DNA from 4 places in the Enterobacter sp. SA187 genome. Region 4 is predicted to be linked to each of the others. Evidence: predicted binding sites of a transcription regulator. Region 4 holds the regulator's gene; each other region holds the start of a gene.
The links. The regulator sigma-54, encoded in region 4, starts transcription at its own class of promoters, with help from an activator protein. The targets are predictions, from matches to a motif close to GTTGGCACANNTTTCGCTNT.
Positions count from the first base shown of each region.

Region 1: the regulator sigma-54 is predicted to act here: its motif matches at 2,107-2,126, upstream of BMF08_RS11705 (amino acid ABC transporter substrate-binding protein).
Region 2: the regulator sigma-54 is predicted to act here: its motif matches at 2,664-2,683, upstream of glnA (glutamate--ammonia ligase).
Region 3: the regulator sigma-54 is predicted to act here: its motif matches at 2,681-2,700, upstream of hypA (hydrogenase maturation nickel metallochaperone HypA).

Region 1 is NZ_CP019113.1:2,458,265-2,463,087, reverse strand. It holds gene corC (CNNM family magnesium/cobalt transport protein CorC) at 1-492, shown strand, start outside; gene lnt (apolipoprotein N-acyltransferase) at 513-2,051, shown strand; gene BMF08_RS11705 (amino acid ABC transporter substrate-binding protein) at 2,407-3,318, shown strand; gene BMF08_RS11700 (amino acid ABC transporter permease) at 3,476-4,216, shown strand; gene gltK (glutamate/aspartate ABC transporter permease GltK) at 4,216-4,823, shown strand, end outside.
Region 2 is NZ_CP019113.1:1,172,278-1,177,100, forward strand. It holds gene glnL (nitrogen regulation protein NR(II)) at 1-968, opposite strand, end outside; gene glnA (glutamate--ammonia ligase) at 1,165-2,574, opposite strand; gene typA (ribosome-dependent GTPase TypA) at 2,955-4,778, shown strand.
Region 3 is NZ_CP019113.1:105,579-110,401, forward strand. It holds gene hycC (formate hydrogenlyase subunit 3) at 1-1,376, opposite strand, end outside; gene BMF08_RS00560 (4Fe-4S dicluster domain-containing protein) at 1,373-1,981, opposite strand; gene hycA (formate hydrogenlyase regulator HycA) at 2,062-2,529, opposite strand; gene hypA (hydrogenase maturation nickel metallochaperone HypA) at 2,730-3,080, shown strand; gene hypB (hydrogenase nickel incorporation protein HypB) at 3,084-3,953, shown strand; gene BMF08_RS00580 (HypC/HybG/HupF family hydrogenase formation chaperone) at 3,944-4,231, shown strand; gene hypD (hydrogenase formation protein HypD) at 4,231-4,823, shown strand, end outside.
Region 4 is NZ_CP019113.1:605,601-610,423, reverse strand. It holds gene npr (PTS phosphocarrier protein NPr) at 1-178, opposite strand, end outside; gene rapZ (RNase adapter RapZ) at 175-1,029, opposite strand; gene ptsN (PTS IIA-like nitrogen regulatory protein PtsN) at 1,075-1,566, opposite strand; gene hpf (ribosome hibernation promoting factor) at 1,649-1,936, opposite strand; gene rpoN (RNA polymerase factor sigma-54) at 1,959-3,392, opposite strand; gene lptB (LPS export ABC transporter ATP-binding protein) at 3,440-4,165, opposite strand; gene lptA (lipopolysaccharide ABC transporter substrate-binding protein LptA) at 4,172-4,726, opposite strand; gene lptC (LPS export ABC transporter periplasmic protein LptC) at 4,695-4,823, opposite strand, start outside.

The DNA.
Region 1 (4,823 bases), 1.9 Mb from region 4:
GCCGAAGCCTTTAGCATGGAGAAAGTGTTACGTCAGGTGGTGGTTGTACCGGAAAGCAAGCGGGTTGACCGCATGCTGAAAGAGTTCCGTTCACAACGTTACCATATGGCGATCGTCATTGATGAATTTGGTGGCGTTTCAGGTCTGGTGACCATTGAAGATATTCTTGAGTTGATCGTCGGCGAAATTGAAGACGAATACGATGAAGAAGAGGATATCGAATTCCGCCAGCTCAGCCGTCATACCTGGACGGTGCGCGCGCTGGCCTCCATTGAAGACTTCAACGAAACCTTCGGTACGAACTTCAGCGATGAAGAAGTGGATACCATCGGCGGCCTGGTAATGCAGGCGTTCGGGCACCTGCCTGCGCGCGGCGAATCCATCGACATTGATGGTTACCAGTTTAAAGTTGCGATGGCCGACAGCCGCCGTATTATTCAGGTTCACGTCAGAATACCGGATGATTCTCCCCAGCCAAAACTGGACGAATAAAACCACTACTGGATGAATAAATGGTTTTTGCCCCATTAATGGAACGCCAGCGCTATCGCCTGCTGCTGGCGCTGATACTCGGAGCCAGCGGAACGCTGGCTTTTTCTCCTTATGATATCTGGCCTGCCGCGCTGCTGTCTCTGATGGGGCTGCAGGGGCTGACCCTCAACCGCCGCCCCCTGCAGGCCGCCTGGATTGGTTATTTCTGGGGGCTGGGGCTGTTTGGTTCCGGCATCAACTGGGTTTACGTCAGCATCGCGCAGTTCGGCGGCATGCCCGGCCCGATCAATATTTTCCTCGTCGTACTGCTGGCCGCCTATCTGTCGCTCTATACCGGTCTGTTTGCCGGGATCCTCTCCCGCCTGTGGCCGAAGACGAACTGGCTGCGCGTGGCGATTGCCGCGCCTGTCGTCTGGCAGCTGACGGAATTCCTGCGCGGCTGGGTGCTGACCGGCTTCCCGTGGTTGCAGTTTGGCTACAGCCAGATCGACGGCCCGCTGAAAGGGCTGGCGCCGGTGATGGGCGTGGAAGCGATCAACGCCCTTCTGATGATAGTCAGCGGCCTGCTGGCGCTGGCTATCGCGACCCGCAACTGGCGTCCGCTGGCGGCGGGCGTGGTGCTGTTCGCGCTGCCCTTCCCGCTGCGCTATGTTCAGTGGTATACGTTGCTGCCGGAAAAAGCCACGCAGGTGTCGCTGGTGCAGGGCGATATTCCGCAGTCGCTGAAATGGGATGAAAACCAGCTGGTGAATACGCTGGAGATCTACCTTAGCAACAGCGAGCGGGAGATGGGCAAATCGCAACTGATCATCTGGCCGGAGTCCGCCATTCCGGATCTGGAAATCAACCAGCAGCGCTTTTTAAGCTCGCTGGACGCGCAGCTGCGTGACAGAGACACAACGCTTATCACCGGCATTGTGGATGCGCGTCTGAATCAGCAGAATCGCTACGATACCTACAACACTATCATTACGCTGGGTAAAGACAGTCCGTATCGTTATGACTCCACCAATCGCTACAACAAAAACCATCTGGTGCCGTTTGGCGAGTTCGTGCCGCTGGAGTCGATCCTGCGTCCGCTGGCGCCGTTCTTTGACCTGCCGATGTCGTCATTCAGCCGCGGGCCTTACGTGCAGCCGCAGCTGCATGCGCACGGGTTTAATCTGACGCCCGCCATCTGCTATGAAATCATTCTCGGCGAACAGGTGCGGGACAACTTCCGTCCGGATACGGACTTCCTGCTGACCATTTCCAACGATGCCTGGTTCGGTAAATCTATCGGCCCGTGGCAGCACTTCCAGATGGCGCGTATGCGTTCGCTGGAGCTGGCACGTCCGCTGCTGCGCAGCACCAACAATGGCATTACCGCCGTGATTGGTCCGCAGGGCGACATTCAGGCTATGATCCCGCAGTTTACCCGTCAGGTGCTGACGGCAGAGGTCACGCCGGCACGTGGCCTTACGCCTTATGCCCGCACCGGCAACTGGCCGCTGTGGATCCTCACCGCGCTCGCCGGTTTCGGCGCGCTGGTGATGAGTCTGCGCCAGCGTCGTCACTAATCCCTCTCCTCCAGGACCGGTCGCACACAGTGCACCGGGCCTGCACTCCTTCAAAACTGGCACACCTCTTGCTACCCATTAGCAGGGAACAGCGATTTTTTGCGGCTCTGCAACCTTGATGCACCAGCACGGATCGGCGGCGGCACTAATTTGGTGCAAGCAGCGATTTATGCCTCTAAACGGTGCGGAGCGCCTCGCAAAAATAAACAATATCGCAGCAAAATCTTTACATTAAGCCAGACTAAATGTTAACAAACACGCATAACACTGCACGCTTAAGCAGCAGGATATAACAACACAATCACTCACACTGGGTATCAATGCGTCTCTGGCGCTGACGATGAAGGAGTTGGATATGCAATTACGTAAACTGGCCACAGCAATGCTGGTGATGGGAATGTCCGCCGGCGTAGCGCAGGCTGAAGATGCAGCCCCTGCGGCCGGGCAAAGCACGCTGGAAAAAATCGCCAAAAACGGCGTCATCGTGGTCGGACACCGTGAATCTTCCGTACCGTTCTCCTACTACGATAACCAGCAAAAAGTGGTGGGTTATTCGCAGGCTTACTCCAACGCCATTGTTGAAGCGGTAAAGAAAAAGCTCAACAAGCCGGACCTGCAGGTAAAACTGATCCCTATCACCTCGCAAAACCGTATTCCTCTGTTGCAGAACGGCACCTTTGATTTTGAGTGCGGCTCCACTACCAACAACCTGGAGCGCCAGAAGCAGGCCGCTTTCTCTGACACCATTTTCGTCGTGGGCACCCGTCTGCTGGCGAAAAAAGGCGGCAACGTGAAAGACTTCGCCGATCTGAAAGGTAAAGCGGTCGTCGTCACCTCAGGCACCACCTCTGAAGTGTTGCTGCACAAGCTTAACGAAGAGCAGAAAATGGATATGCGCATCATCAGCGCGAAAGATCATGGCGACTCCTTCCGCACCCTGGAAAGCGGTCGTGCCGTGGCCTTTATGATGGACGATGCCCTGTTGGCGGGCGAGCGTGCGAAGGCGAAAAAACCGGATAACTGGGAAATCGTCGGCAAGCCGCAGTCGCAGGAAGCCTATGGCTGCATGCTGCGTAAAGGCGATACCGAGTTCAAGAAGCTGATGGATGACACCATCGCCCAGGCGCAGACCTCTGGCGAAGCGGCTAAGTGGTTTGATAAGTGGTTCAAAAACCCAATTCCGCCAAAAAATCTGAACATGAACTTTGAACTCTCGGATGAGATGAAAGCGCTGTTCAAAGAACCTAACGACAAAGCTCTTAACTAATTACAACCATTAGGGGCGGGTCCTCCTGCCCTCTCGATTGATATGAAGCGCGGACAGACTATACGTTGAAGGGTCGTTCCCCATTCAGCACGAATATTACAGCTTCTTATTAATCTTCGGGGGTAGCGCTGCTACCCTTTTTTTTCAGAGGTAGATTATGTCAATAGACTGGAACTGGGGAATTTTCCTGCAACAAGCCCCGTTCGGCAACACCACCTATCTTGGCTGGCTGTGGAGCGGTTTTCAGGTCACGGTCGCGCTGTCGATCACCGCCTGGATCCTCGCTTTCCTGGTTGGCTCCCTGTTTGGCATCCTCAGAACCGTGCCTAACCGGTTCCTGGCAGGCATCGGGACGCTTTACGTCGAACTCTTCCGTAACGTGCCGTTAATCGTGCAATTCTTTACCTGGTATCTGGTCGTGCCTGAACTGCTGCCGGAAGATCTCGGCATGTGGTTTAAAGCCGAGCTCGATCCCAATATCCAGTTCTTCCTGTCGTCAATGATCTGCCTCGGACTGTTTACCGCCGCCCGTGTGTGCGAGCAGGTGCGTGCGGCGATCGAATCGCTGCCGCGCGGCCAGAAAAACGCCGGGCTGGCGATGGGCCTGACGCTGCCGCAAACCTATCGCTATGTGCTGCTGCCGAACGCCTATCGGGTGATCGTGCCGCCGATGACGTCTGAGATGATGAACCTGGTGAAAAACTCCGCTATCGCCTCGACCATTGGTCTGGTGGATATGGCGGCGCAGGCGGGTAAGCTGCTGGATTACTCCGCCCACGCGTGGGAATCCTTTACCGCCATCACCCTTGCCTACGTCCTGATTAACGCCGTGATTATGCTGGTAATGAACCTGGTAGAACGTAAAGTCCGCCTGCCTGGCAATATGGGAGGCAAATAATGTACGAGTTTGACTGGAGTTCCATTATTCCGGCGATGCCCTATCTGCTTGACGGACTCTGGGTGACGCTGAAAATTACCGTCACGGCGGTAATTGTCGGTATCGTCTGGGGCACCATTCTGGCGGTGCTGCGCATGTCGACGTTCAAGCCGCTGGCGTGGTTCGCTACTGCCTATGTGAACGTTTTCCGCTCTATCCCGCTGGTGATGGTGCTGCTGTGGTTCTATCTGATTGTGCCGGGTCTGTTGCAGGATGTGCTGGGGCTGTCGCCCAAATCGGATATTCGCCTCATCTCCGCGATGGTCGCCTTCTCGATGTTTGAGGCCGCCTATTATTCGGAAATTATTCGCGCGGGTATTCAGAGTATTTCACGCGGCCAGTCAAGCGCTGCGCTGGCGCTGGGCATGACCCACTGGCAGTCGATGAAGCTGATTATTCTGCCGCAGGCGTTCCGGGCGATGGTGCCGCTGCTGTTAACCCAGGGCATCGTCCTCTTCCAGGATACCTCTCTGGTGTACGTGTTAAGCCTGGCGGACTTCTTCCGCACCGCCTCCACCATCGGCGAGCGCGACGGTACCCAGGTTGAGATGATCCTCTTTGCCGGCTT
Region 2 (4,823 bases), 570 kb from region 4:
ATTAAATTGCGGGCAATGGACAGCCCAAGCCCGGTACCGCCTTCGCGACCACTGACCATCGGATAAAACAGCGTGTCCTGCAAATGCGACGGGATACCCGGCCCGTTATCTTCAATATCAATGCGTGCGGCCAGGCGATAGCGCACGCCGTGCAGCGTCAGCTGGAAGGCCGTGCGGGTACGCAGCACAATCTCGCCGCCCTCCGGGCCAAGCGCCTGCAGAGCATTGCGCACAATATTCAGTAAAACCTGTTCGATCTGGTCGGGATCGTGCGGTAATTCGGGCAGGCTGGGATCGTAATCGCGCACCAGGGTGACGTTTTCCGGCAGCTCCATCGATACCAGCTTCACCACGCGCTCCGCCACCTTATGAATACTTTCCGTGACGTGCATTCCCGGCTGCTGCGGGCCTAACAGACGGTCCACCAGATTTCGCAGCCGGTCAGCCTGTTCAATAATGACTTTGGTGTATTCCATCAGCGCCGGGTCGGGCAGCGCTTTGCTGAGCAACTGCGCCGCGCCGCGCAAACCGCCGAGCGGATTTTTAATTTCATGGGCCAGGCCACGCACCAGGTCGCGGGCGGCGATCTGCTGAGCGTGCTGTAACTGCTCCTGACTCAGGCGACGCTGATTATCCATGGGCGCCATCTCCAGCAGGATCAGGCCCTCCGGCAGACGTTGCGCGGTCAGGGAAAGAATATGTGAGCGGCCATCGATCACCAGCGTCACTTCGTTATCGGTAAAGCCTTGTCCGGCCTGCAAACTTTCCTGCATCAGGCCAATATTCAGCGAAAAATAACTCAGTAGTTCGGGTAACGGTGTGCCAAACAGCTTGCGTGAACTTTGGGCCAGCAACTGTTGCGCCGCCGGGTTCGCATAGTGAATTGCCAGGTCATCATCAACCAGCAAAATACTGTTGATCAGAGAATTGAGGATCTGCCCAGCATCGGGCACCACGCCTGTTGCCATTCAGCAGTCTCCTTAGTGTGCACCAATACAGTGCATTATAAGTGTAAGTCGGTGAATTGTTCGCAAATATATGCCGGGCGTGGAGAAAAAAGCCCATCCTGAGATGGGCTAAAGTTCCACGGCAACAAAAAACCTCAGGCGTCTGTCTTGTCGCAGCCAACACAGCTGCGACAAGAAATTCACCGAGTCTTAATAATTAAACGCTGTAATACAGTTCAAACTCAACCGGGTGCGGCGTCATGCGCACACGGTCGTTTTCTTCGGTACGCAGAGCGATGTAAGCATCGATCGCGTCGTCAGTGAATACGCCGCCAGCTGTCAGGAACTCACGGTCTGCGTCCAGCGCATTCAGTGCTTCTTCCAGAGAGCCTGCAACCTGTGGGATCTCTGCGGCTTCTTCCGGCGGCAGGTCATACAGGTTTTTGTCCATCGCTTCGCCCGGGTGGATCTTGTTCTTGATACCGTCAAGGCCAGCCATCAGCAGTGCAGCGAAGCACAGGTACGGGTTAGCCGCCGGATCCGGGAAGCGTACTTCGATACGACGCGCTTTCGGAGAAGCAACCACCGGAATACGGATAGAGGCAGAACGGTTACGGGCAGAGTAAGCCAGCATAACCGGCGCTTCGTAACCCGGGACCAGACGCTTGTAAGAGTTGGTGGTCGGGTTCGCCAGGGCGTTGATCGCTTTAGCGTGTTTGATTACGCCGCCGATGTAGAACAGCGCCTGCTCAGACAGACCGGCATATTTGTCGCCAGAGAACAGGTTGGTGCCGTTCTTGGACAGGGACATATGGCAGTGCATACCGGAACCGTTATCACCGAACATCGGTTTCGGCATAAAGGTCGCGGTTTTACCGAAGCGGTGCGCCACGTTGTGCACAACATATTTGTAGATCTGAATTTCGTCGGCTTTTTTGGTCATGGTGTTGAAGCGGGTTGCCACTTCGTTCTGACCCGCAGTTGCCACTTCGTGGTGATGAGCTTCAACAACCAGACCCATCTCTTCCATCACCAGACACATGGTGGAACGCAGATCCTGTGAAGAATCGACCGGTGGAACCGGGAAGTAACCGCCTTTTACTGCCGGACGGTGACCTTTGTTACCGCCTTCGTATTTGGTGCCGGTGTTCCATGCGCCTTCGATATCATCGATAGCAACGTGAGAACCGGAGATGGAGCTGCCGAAACGGATATCGTCGAACAGGAAGAATTCTGGTTCTGGCCCGAACAGTACGGTGTCGGCGATGCCAGTAGAACGCAGGTACTCTTCAGCGCGTTTCGCGATAGAACGCGGGTCACGGTCATAGCCCTGCAGGGTGCCGGGTTCCAGGATGTCGCAGCGGATGATCAGCGTAGTTTCTTCGTAGAACGGGTCAATGACAGCGGTAGTCGCGTCAGGCATCAACACCATGTCGGATTCGTTGATACCTTTCCAGCCACCAATCGAGGAGCCATCAAACATTTTGCCTTCTTCGAAGAATTCGGCATTAACCTGATGGGACGGGATAGTGACGTGCTGTTCTTTACCTTTGGTATCGGTGAAGCGCAAATCGACAAACTTCACTTCATGTTCATTCAGCATCGTCAAAACGTGTTCAGCGGACATACTTAACTCTCCCGGATTTTGTCATTGTCGTCGTGGTAACGAGGTCAGAAAACACTGCTCATAAACGGCATTGTTGCTCTGCAGGATATAAAGCGAAATCTGTGCCAACTTTAAAAACACCCCCAAAAGGCGTTATCATGCACGTCATAGTGCAAAAGGGCTGCACCAGAATGGAAACATTGCACCAGTATAGTGCTTGATTGTGAACCACAAGCACTATATTGGTGCAATTTTCGTTAAGGCACCCCTTTACTGCGCCGTGAAAGCGATCACAAAGCCTTACTTTCCGTATTGTTTGTAAAGGTTCTTTGTGATCCTGTTCTGTACTGCGATTAATACGTGTACAATAACGCGCTATTTCTAATGCCTGAGGCAAAGTTGTGATCGAAAATTTGCGTAACATCGCCATCATTGCTCACGTTGACCACGGTAAAACTACCCTGGTTGACAAGCTCCTGCAGCAATCCGGTACTTTCAGCGAGCGTGCTGAAACGACCGAACGCGTGATGGACTCCAACGATTTGGAGAAAGAGCGTGGGATTACCATCCTCGCTAAAAACACCGCTATTAAATGGAATGACTACCGTATCAACATCGTTGATACCCCGGGTCACGCCGACTTCGGTGGTGAAGTTGAACGTGTTATGTCCATGGTAGACTCCGTGCTGCTGGTGGTTGACGCAATGGATGGCCCAATGCCGCAGACTCGCTTTGTTACCAAAAAAGCGTTTGCACACGGCCTGAAGCCGATTGTTGTTATTAATAAAGTTGACCGTCCTGGCGCGCGTCCGGACTGGGTTGTCGATCAGGTATTCGACCTGTTCGTTAACCTCGACGCGACTGACGAGCAGCTCGATTTCCCTATCATCTATGCATCTGCACTGATGGGCATCGCCGGTAACGATCACACTGATATGGCGGAAGACATGACCCCGCTGTACCAGGCGATTGTTGACCATGTACCTGCGCCGAACGTTGACCTTGATGGTCCGCTGCAGATGCAGATCTCCCAGCTGGATTACAACAACTATGTTGGTGTTATCGGCATCGGCCGCATCAAACGCGGCAAGGTGAAACCGAACCAGCAAGTGACCATCATCGACAGCGAAGGTAAAACGCGTAACGGTAAAGTGGGTAAAGTGCTGGGCCACCTCGGTCTGGAACGTATCGAATCCACTGAAGCTGAAGCGGGCGACATCATCGCGATCACTGGTCTGGGCGAACTGAACATCTCCGACACCATCTGCGATCCGCAGAATGTCGAAGCGCTGCCGGCTCTGTCTGTTGATGAACCGACCGTTACCATGTTCTTTAACGTCAACACCTCTCCGTTCTGTGGCAAAGAAGGTAAATTCGTTACCTCCCGTCAGATCCTTGACCGCCTGAACAAAGAGCTTGTGCACAACGTGGCGCTGCGCGTTGAAGAAACCGAAGATGCGGACGCGTTCCGTGTATCCGGTCGTGGTGAACTGCACCTGTCCGTACTTATCGAAAACATGCGTCGTGAAGGCTTTGAGCTGGCGGTTTCCCGTCCGAAAGTTATCAACCGTATGATCGATGGCCGTATGCAGGAGCCGTTCGAAAACGTGACGCTGGACATCGAAGAACAGCACCAGGGCGCGGTAATGCAGGCAATGGGCGAGCGTAAGGGCGATGTCAAAGACATGATCCCTGACGGCAAAGGCCGTATTCGTCTGGATTACCTGATCCCGGCACGTGGCCTGATCGGCTTCCGTACCGAGTTCATGACCATGACCTCCGGTACCGGTCTGCTGTACTCCACCTTCAGCCACTACGACGATGTTAAGCCGGGCGAAATCGGCCAGCGTAACAACGGCGTGCTGATCTCCAACGGCCAGGGTAAAGCAGTCGCGTTTGCGCTGTTCAGCTTGCAGGATCGCGGTAAGCTGTTCCTGGGTCACGGTGCAGAAGTGTACGAAGGCCAGATCATCGGTATCCACAGCCGTTCTAACGATCTGACAGTAAACTGTCTGACCGGTAAGAAGCTGACCAACATGCGTGCTTCCGGTACTGATGAAGCCACGGTTCTGGTTCCGCCGATCAAAATGTCGCTGGAGCAGGCGCTGGAGTTCATCGATGACGACGAACTGGTAGAAGTTACCCCAACCTCTATCCGTATCCGTAAACGTCACCTGACCGAGAACGACCGTAAACGCGCGATGCGTGGTCCGAAAGACGCGTAAGCCGATTTCGTACTGAAAACGAAGCCCCGCCTGCGAAGACGGGGC
Region 3 (4,823 bases), 500 kb from region 4:
GTCATCAGCAAGGGCGCAGGACGGGCGTTTGCCGCCTCCGGGGTGCGGGGCGTGCCGAGAAAGGTCACGCCATAGACTTTCGCCATACACATCACCGCCAGCGCGCCGGTGATCGCCAGCCCCACGGCTAACAGCGGGCCGAGCAGACGGCCGATAAACAGCTCGCTGCTGCTCAGGCGGAAGAAGGACTGGTAGATCACCCACTCCCCGGCAAAGCCGTTGAGCGGCGGCAGCGCCGCCATCGCCATCAGCCCCACCAGCATGGCGAGCGAGATCAGCGGCATGCGTTTGCCGATACCGCCCAGTTTTTCAATATCGCGATGTCCGGTCTGATACCAGACGCTGCCCGCGCCGAGAAACAGCGTGCTTTTAAACAGGCTGTGGTTGATGAGGTGATAGAGGCCGCCGGTCATGCCAAGGGCGATAAGCGCGGGCTGTTGCAGGGCGATGCCGGTCAGACCGGCCCCCAGACCGAGCAAAATAATGCCGATATTTTCCAGCGTGTGGTACGCCAGCAGACGCTGAATATTGTGCTCCATCAGCGCGTAAAGGCCGCCGACAAAAGCCGTCACCATCCCCAGCGCCAGCAGCACAATGCCCCACCACAGCGGTGGATTACCGCCCGCGAGCGATAATGTCAGGATGCCGAACAGACCGATTTTCATCACCACGGTGGAGAACAGCGCCGCGGCGGGCGCACTGGCATTCGCATGGGCCTGCGGCACCCAGCCGTGCAGCGGGATGATCCCCGCCAGCAGGCCAAATCCGGCCACGCCGGTGAGCCAGATCCCGGCGCTCAGCGGTAACTGTTGGGCGGCCATATTCATCTGCGTCAGATCCAGCGTGTGATAACGCTGCCAGATCAGCCCGCAGCTGACGACCAGCAGCAGCGTGCCCGCCCGGCCCAGCACAAACCACAGTTTTGCCGACTGGCCGCAGCCGGTAAGAAACACCGCGCACAGCGCCATGATCTCCGCCATGACCACCAGCACGCCAAAGTTATCTGCAACGACAGCGCACACCGCCGCCGCCATCAGGGCGTTCATCAGCAGACCGTTCGCCTGCACCCCGGCATGACGATGCCAGTCAAGGTTAAACAGGCTGACAAACAGCCCGCACAGGCCGAGGGTGATAAGCCAGATCGCAGACAGCGGCGTGATCAGCATCCCCATACCCGCCAGCGATACCGTGCCCTGCACCGCCACGCCGTCGAGCAGTACCAGCGCGCCGGCCCCCGCCGTCATGACGCTGGCGAGCGCGCCGCCCAGCCCTGCCATCACGCCGCTCAGCGGCTTATAAAATGAAAATGCCGCTGCCAGCAACGCCGCCGCGGAAAAAAACAGCAGCGCGCTGTTAATGAGTGAAAGCGCGTTCAATGTGTACCTCCTGGCGGCAGCATCAGCGCCGACAGATCGCCGAAATCCGCGTTAATGGTCAGCTCGCGCTTGCGTTTGCTGGCGCGGGCGATGTCATGGTTATCGACCAGATGCAGCGCCTGCGTCGGGCAGGTGCGCACGCAGGCGGGACCGGCGTCATCGAAGCTGCACAGATCGCATTTCACCGCCACGGCGCGGATACCTGGTACCCAGTCCAGCAGCGTGCTGACACGGGCTGGCGCAGGCGGCGCGGCGGGCGCTTTCGGCGTATTGGCGTTGGCCGGAATATGCAGCGGGCGGCTGCCGGACATTTCTATCGCGCCAAATGGACAGGCGATGGCGCACAGCTTACAGCTGACGCACAGGCTTTCATTGAGCTGCACCGCGCCATCGACGCGGTTAATGGCATTCACCGGGCAGACCCCGGCGCAGGGCGCGTCTTCGCAGTGATGACATAGCTGCGGCGCAGATTCTTTTTCGTTGCGCATCACTTTCAGGCGCGGCATAGACTGCAAACCGCGCTGGCGATGCGTCTCGGCACAGGCGGCTTCACAGGTGTGGCAGCCAATGCAGAGGGTGGAGTCAGCAATTACAAAACGATTCACCAGGCATTCCTCAGGTGGTCATTTTTGACGAAATCATGCCGATGTACTGTCTGTTTCGACACTCATCGACACCCGTGCGGTTACGCCTGCGCCCTTTGTAACGGGCGGTTCACCAGCTGATGCAGATCGATGGGCAGATCCTGTTCAATGGCGGCATACAGGCCGTGGTAAACGGTGGCGATTTTATCGAGATAGTGTTCGAGTACGGCTTCGCGGGAGCGGTTGCTGACGTGGCCGTCAACCCGGCCATCCAGCCCCAGTTGCGCCTGCGCAATCAACAGTTTGTCGTCGCTGTTTTTGCTGCCGACGTAATACTCGATGGTGTGGCTGTTAAAGCCGTCGGCGAGGGTGACGTAAACCGGAAAGTGCTCGAATAAGACAAAGCACAGATCCCGGTCCGGCGCGCAGCTCATGGCATGATGCAGCCGCGCTTTTGACAGGGTTATCCCCTGAACCAGTGAGTTGCAGTAATGACGCCATTCATCCTGGAGGCGTTGATGCCGTTCGGCAATGTAGTCCGCTTTTTCGCTAATTTCCCAGATGGTCATGTCAGGTTACCCAATTAGTTGCGATAACCGTTGTTAGCAGTTTTTATGCCAGTTTTTAATACATTGAATTTTAAAGATAAAAAACAAAACCATCGCGAAAATGACATGTCATTTCGTCAGCGTCGACATCGTCAGTGACATGTCAAAAAGAGCTGGCATCGTTATTGCATTCGTTAGGCCATCGACTAACGGGAGGCGCTATGCACGAAATTACCCTTTGCCAGCGCGCGCTGGAACTTATCGAACAGCAGGCAGCGGCGCACGGCGCGCGGCGCGTCACCGGCGTGTGGTTAAAAATTGGCGCATTTTCCTGCGTCGAAAGCAGCGCATTGAGCTTCTGCTTTGATCTGGTATGCCGTGGCACCCTGGCGGAAGGTTGTACACTGCATCTCGATGAGCAACAGGCCGAGTGCTGGTGCGGGCATTGTCAGCAGTACGTCACCTTACTGAGCCAGCGCGTGCGCCGTTGTCCGCTGTGTCACAGCGACGGCTTACAGATTGTCGCCGACGACGGTCTGCAAATTCAGCGTCTGGAAATTGAACAGGAGTGAAATATGTGTACCACCTGTGGTTGCGGTGAAGGCAATCTCTATATAGAAGGCGACGAGCACAATCCGCACTCGGCGTTTCGCGGGGCGCCCTTCGCGCCTGCCGCCCGGCCCGGGCTTACCATCACTGGCATGAAAACCGCCTTTAGTCCAACGCAAACCGACAGCGGCGATCTGCATTATGGTCATGGCGAGGCGGGCACCCATGCGCCCGGCATGAGCCAGCGCCGGATGCTGGAAGTGGAAATCGACGTGCTGGATAAAAACAATCAGCTTGCCGCCCGCAACCGCGCGCGCTTCGCCGCCCGCCAGCTGCTGGTGCTGAACCTGGTTTCCAGCCCCGGCTCCGGTAAGACCACTCTGCTCACCGATACCCTGCTGCGCCTGAAAGGCAAAACCGCCTGCGCGGTGATTGAAGGCGATCAGCAAACGGTAAACGACGCCGCGCGTATTCGCGCCACCGGCACCCCGGCCATTCAGGTGAATACCGGTAAAGGCTGCCATCTGGATGCACAGATGATCGCCGACGCCGCGCCGCGTTTACCGCTGGACGACGGCGGTATTTTGTTCATCGAAAACGTCGGCAACCTGGTGTGTCCGGCGAGCTTTGACCTGGGCGAGCGGCATAAAGTGGCGGTACTGTCCGTCACCGAAGGCGAAGACAAGCCGCTGAAATATCCGCATATGTTTGCCGCCGCCTCGCTGATGCTGCTCAATAAAATCGACCTGCTGCCCTATCTGAATTTTGACGTCGAACGCTGTTTAGAGGCGGCGCGGGCGGTGAATCCACAGATAGAAGTGATCCTGATCTCCGCCACCAGCGGCGAAGGCATGGACAGCTGGCTTGCCTGGCTGGAGGCGCAACAATGTGCATAGGCGTACCGGGGCAGATCAGCGCCATCGACGGTTTACAGGCGAAAGTGGACGTCTGCGGCATTCAGCGTGATGTGGATCTGACGCTGGTGGGCAGCACCGATGAAACAGGCCAGTCGCGCCTCGGCCAGTGGGTGCTGGTGCACGTCGGCTTTGCGATGAGCGTGATCAACGAAGCGGAAGCCCGCGACACCCTGAGAGCCCTGCAAAATATGTTTGAGGTAGAGCCGGACGTCGGCGGTCTGCTGTACGGTGACGCCCACAACAGCGGAGGCCGGTGATGCGTTTTGTTGATGAATACCGCGCCCCGGAACAGGTGATGCAGCTTATCGATCGCCTGCGGGATCGCGCCCGCCAGCTCTCTTACACCGCTTCCCGCCCGCTGCGCATTATGGAAGTGTGCGGCGGCCATACCCACGCGATTTTTAAATTCGGCCTCGATCAGCTGCTGCCGGACAATATCGAATTCATTCACGGGCCGGGCTGCCCGGTCTGCGTGTTGCCGATGGGACGCATCGACACCTGCGTGGAGATCGCCAGCCGTCCGGAGGTGATTTTCTGCACCTTCGGCGATGCCATCCGCGTGCCGGGAAAAAACGGTTCGCTGTTGCAGGCGAAAGCGCGCGGCGCGGATATCCGCATTGTCTATTCGCCGATGGACGCGCTGACGCTGGCGGCGGAAAACCCGCAGCGCAAAGTGGTGTTTTTCGGCCTCGGCTTTGAGACCACCATGCCCGCCACCGCCATTACGCTGCAACAGGCGAAGGCGCGCGGGCTCGATAATTTCTATTTTTTCTGCCAGCACATCACGCTGATCCCGACGCTGCGCAGCCTGCTGGAAGCGCCGGACAACGGCATCGACGCCTTTTTAGC
Region 4 (4,823 bases):
CTTTCGCCGAATCCAGCATCAGCAGCGCGATCACGCTGTTCGCTTCTGCTTCTGTCCCTTCTTCATTGCGCAGCAGAACTTCTGCGTCGAAGCCCTGCATCAGTTCAAACAGTTTCATCGCCGGGCGGGCGTGCATGCCCAGCTTGTTAGTGATTTCAACGGTTTGCTTTACGGTCATGATTTGCGTTTTTCCAGCGTACGATGGCGGGATTGCACATTTTTGCCGCGCGAACGGAAGTAATCCGCCAGCTGTTCAGCGATATACACCGAACGGTGCTTGCCGCCGGTACAACCAATGGCAACCGTTAGGTAGCTGCGGTTATTGGTTTCCAGCATCGGCAACCACAGTTCCAGATAGCTGCGCGTCTGATAGATAAAGTTATGCACTTCAGTATGGCGATCGAGAAACGCCGCCACGGGCTTATCCAGGCCGGTCATCGGACGCAGTTTGGGATCCCAGTGCGGGTTCGGCAGAAAGCGCACATCAAACACGTAGTCAGCATCAATAGGAATGCCGTGCTTGAAGCCAAAGGACTCAAAGACCATCGTCAGCTCACGCTCGCGTTTGCCCAGCAGACGCGTACGCAGCATTTCGGCCAGTTCGTGCACCGACATTTCCGAGGTATCGACGATCAGATCGGCGCGGGAGCGCAGCGGCTCCAGCAGATCGCTCTCTTCGTCGATGGCGCTTTCCAGCGACAGGTTTTTACTGGACAGCGGATGCAGACGACGGGTATCGCTGTAACGACGGATCAGCGTATTGCGGTCGGCATCAAGAAACAGCAGTTGCGGAGAAAACGCATCGGGCAGGTTGTTCATCGCCTGTTCGAAGATCTCCGGCGATTCCGGCATATTACGCACATCAATGCTCACCGCCGCCGAAATCTGACGGTCAGCAAGCGAGCGCGCCAGTTCTGGCAGCAGCACGACGGGCAGGTTATCGACGCAGTAGAAGCCCATGTCTTCCAGCGCTCGCAGGGCGACAGATTTCCCCGATCCCGAACGACCACTGACGATCATCAGTACCATGTACCCTTTCTCCTCCGGACAACAAAGACGAAGGCCATTTCCTGGTTAAGCATCATCCCGGGAGCCTTCTGTTTCCGTGATGATTTGATAAAGTTCTTCATCGCTTTGCGCGCTGCGCAGACGGCGACAAATGGTTTTATCCGCCAGGCGGCGGGCGACTAAAGAGAGCGTATGCAGATGCGTTTTGGTCTGGTCGGCCGGCACCAGCAGCGCAAACAGCAAATCCACCGGCTGGTTGTCGATAGCATCAAAGGCGATCGGCGTTTCCAGCTGCACAAAGACGCCCACAGCGCGCAGCGTATCTTCCTCCAGCTTACCGTGGGGGATCGCGATACCGTTGCCGATACCGGTGCTGCCCATTTTCTCACGCGTCAAAATCGCCTCGAATACCACCTGCGGCGGTAAGCTTAGCTGTTTGGCGGCCAGTTCACTGATGATTTCCAGCGCACGTTTTTTGCTCTGGCAGTGAACGCCGCTGCGGGTACATTCCTGGTTAAGGACATTGCTCAATTGAAGAGCTGAATCGTTGTTCATCATAATTTCACCTAAGCGCTAACGGTACAAAGGGCCCGTTGTGTCTCACAACAGGCCGTCCTGCACCCGTTAACTGCCCGGACAATTAGTGTTGTTTCAGTTTATCTTTATGTTTAGTGAGCTGCCGTGAAAGTTTATCAATTAAACCATCAATGGCGGCATACATATCCTGCCCTTCCGCACTGGCGTGGATCTCTCCGCCGTTGACATGCAGGGTGGCGTCGGCGATATGCGTCACCTTTTCCACCTTCAGAACAATGTAGACCTGATTGATCCTGTCAAAAAATTGCTCCAGCTTGGCAAATTTTGTCTGTAAAAATTCGCGCAAGGGCTCAGTAATCTCGACGTTATGTCCTGTGATATTGAGCTGCATAGTGTCTTCCTTATCGGTTGAGTCAGACCAGCTGTTTACGCTGGTTAGACGGCGGAATGGATAAAGACTCTCGATACTTCGCAACAGTGCGGCGCGCTACCATGATACCCTGGTCGGACAGCAGGGTAGTTAGCTTACTGTCACTCAGTGGTTTCGCAGGGTTTTCTGCGGCTATCAGTTTCTTCACCAGCGCGCGAATGGCGGTGGACGATGCTTCGCCGCCGCTGTCGGTATTCACATGGCTGGAGAAGAAATATTTGAGCTCAAAAATGCCCCGTGGGCTGTGCAGGTACTTCTGGGTAGTCACACGTGAAATGGTCGATTCGTGCATCTCGACGGCCTGGGCAATGTCGGCCAGCACCATCGGTTTCATATATTCTTCGCCTTTATCAAAAAAGGCCTGCTGCTGCTCAACGATACAGCGGCTGACGCGCAGCAGCGTGTCGTTACGGCTTTCCAGACTTTTGATCAGCCATTTGGCATCCTGCAAATTACTGCGGATAAACTGGCTGTCCGCGTCATTACGCGATCCGCCGCACATGGCGGCATAGTGCTGATTGATTTGCAGGCGGGGAATGCTGTCGGAATTAAGCTCGACAGTCCAGCGCCCCTGATGCTTACGTACCAGCACGTCAGGGATAACATATTCGGGTTCGCCCGTCTGGATCGACTGGCCGGGTCGCGGATCGAGCGACTGGATCAGATTGACGGCTTCTTTTAGCACATCTTCTTTCAGCCGCGTTACGCGCATCAGAGATCGGAAATCATGGTTCGCCAGCAGATCAAGATGATCGCTGATGATCAACTGCGCTTCGTCGCGCCAGGGCGTGTCTTTGCTAAATTGCGACAGCTGGATCAGCAGGCAGTCACGCAGATCGCGGGCGGCAACGCCGATCGGATCAAAACGCTGTACGCGCTTGAGCACCGCCTCGACCTCATCCAGCCCGATCTCCTCATCGCCCATGCTTTCAAGAATATCGTCCAGCGAGACGGTGAGATAACCGGTGTCATCAACGGCGTCGACGATGGAGGTGGCAATGGCGCGATCGGTATCCGAGAAGGGGGTCAGTTCCACCTGCCACATCAGGTAATCCTGCAGGGACTGGGTGGTTTCACCCTGATAAACCGGCAGTTCATCATCCTGATAATCGACACCGTTACCCGAAGGCGTACCGGCGGTGTAGATCTCGTCCCAGCTGGCATCCAGCGGCAGCTCGTCGGGCATCTCTTTCTGTTCAAGGGCGTCGACGGCGTCCAGGTTTTCGGTGTCCTGTGTCGGTTGGGCGTCTATCTCATCGTGAAGATCGGTTTGCTCCAGCAACGGGTTGCTTTCCAGCGCCAGCTGAAGCTCTTGCTGAAGTTCCAGCGTAGACAATTGCAACAGACGGATGGCCTGCTGCAATTGTGGCGTCATGGCCAGTTGTTGGCTGAGCCGTAATTGCAAACCTTGCTTCATATTCAGAGCAGTCTTCTCCGCTTAAACCCTTTATTTTCTCTACCCTATCAGAGTCTGAAGCCTTCCCCAAGATATACGCGCTTAACCTGTTCGTCTTCAAGGATTTGCTGCGGCGTACCATGGGCAATCAGGTGCCCCTGGCTGACGATATAAGCCCGCTCACACACGGCCAGGGTTTCGCGGACGTTATGGTCGGTAATCAGCACACCGAGGCCGCTGTCGCGCAGGTGCTCGATAATACGTTTGATGTCGATAACCGAAATTGGATCCACGCCCGCAAAAGGTTCATCCAGCAGAATAAATTTCGGATCCGCGGCCAGCGCGCGGGCGATTTCCACACGGCGGCGTTCACCGCCTGACAACGCCTGGCCGAGGTTATCGCGCAGGTGTTCAATGTGGAACTCTTCCATCAGCTCATTGGCGCGATCTTCACGCTGTTGCGAGGTCAGATCGTCACGGATTTGCAGCACCGCCATCAGGTTATCGAACACGCTCAGACGACGGAAAATCGACGCTTCCTGCGGCAGATAGCCGATGCCGCGACGAGCGCGGGCGTGCAGCGGCAGCAGACTGATGTCTTCATCATCAATGATAATGTTGCCCGCATCGCGCGGCACGATGCCTACCACCATGTAAAAGGTGGTGGTTTTACCCGCCCCGTTAGGGCCTAACAGACCGACAATTTCACCGGATTTAACGGTGAGGCTGACGTCTTCCACCACGCGGCGGCCTTTGTAAGCTTTAGCGAGATTTTTTGCAGTTAAAGTTGCCATAACGGATCAGTTACTCTTTTTTTGTGCCGGAGCCGGGGTTGCGCTTTTGTCCTGCAGTTGCGACGGCACCAGAACGGTGGTGACGCGCTTACCTTTCTCGCTGTAAGCCTGCATTTTCTGCTCTTTCACCAGATAGGTAATTTTGTCGCCTTTGATGTTGCTGTCGAGCTGCTCAAGGAAGGCATCGCCGGTCAGCACCACGAAGTCATTTTGCAGTTCATAGTGCAACTGAGAGGCATGGCCTTTTACCGGCTTGCCGCTATCCTGCATCTGGTAGAAAGTGGCTGGCTTGCCGAAGCCGTCAATCACTTCTTTACCTTCTTCGCCGCCGGGACGCGTCACCACCACTTTATCGGCATTGATTTTGATGGTGCCCTGGGTGACGACAACGTTGCCGGTGAAGGTCACGACGTTGCCCTGCATGTCTAACGATTGCTGATCGGATTCAATGTGAATGGGCTGATCGGTATCACCGGTCAGCGCAAACGCGGGAATGCTGGCGGCCAGAAGCGTACTGGCAAGCATAAGGTTAAGGCTGAGTTTGTTTGTTTTGAATTTCATATGAGGTTCTAACCTTTTCAATCAGCTCGGCGTTTTTGCTGCGTAAGTTGCCGCGCATTTTCAGGCCGCTGGAATTAAATGTCGTACCGTACAACGT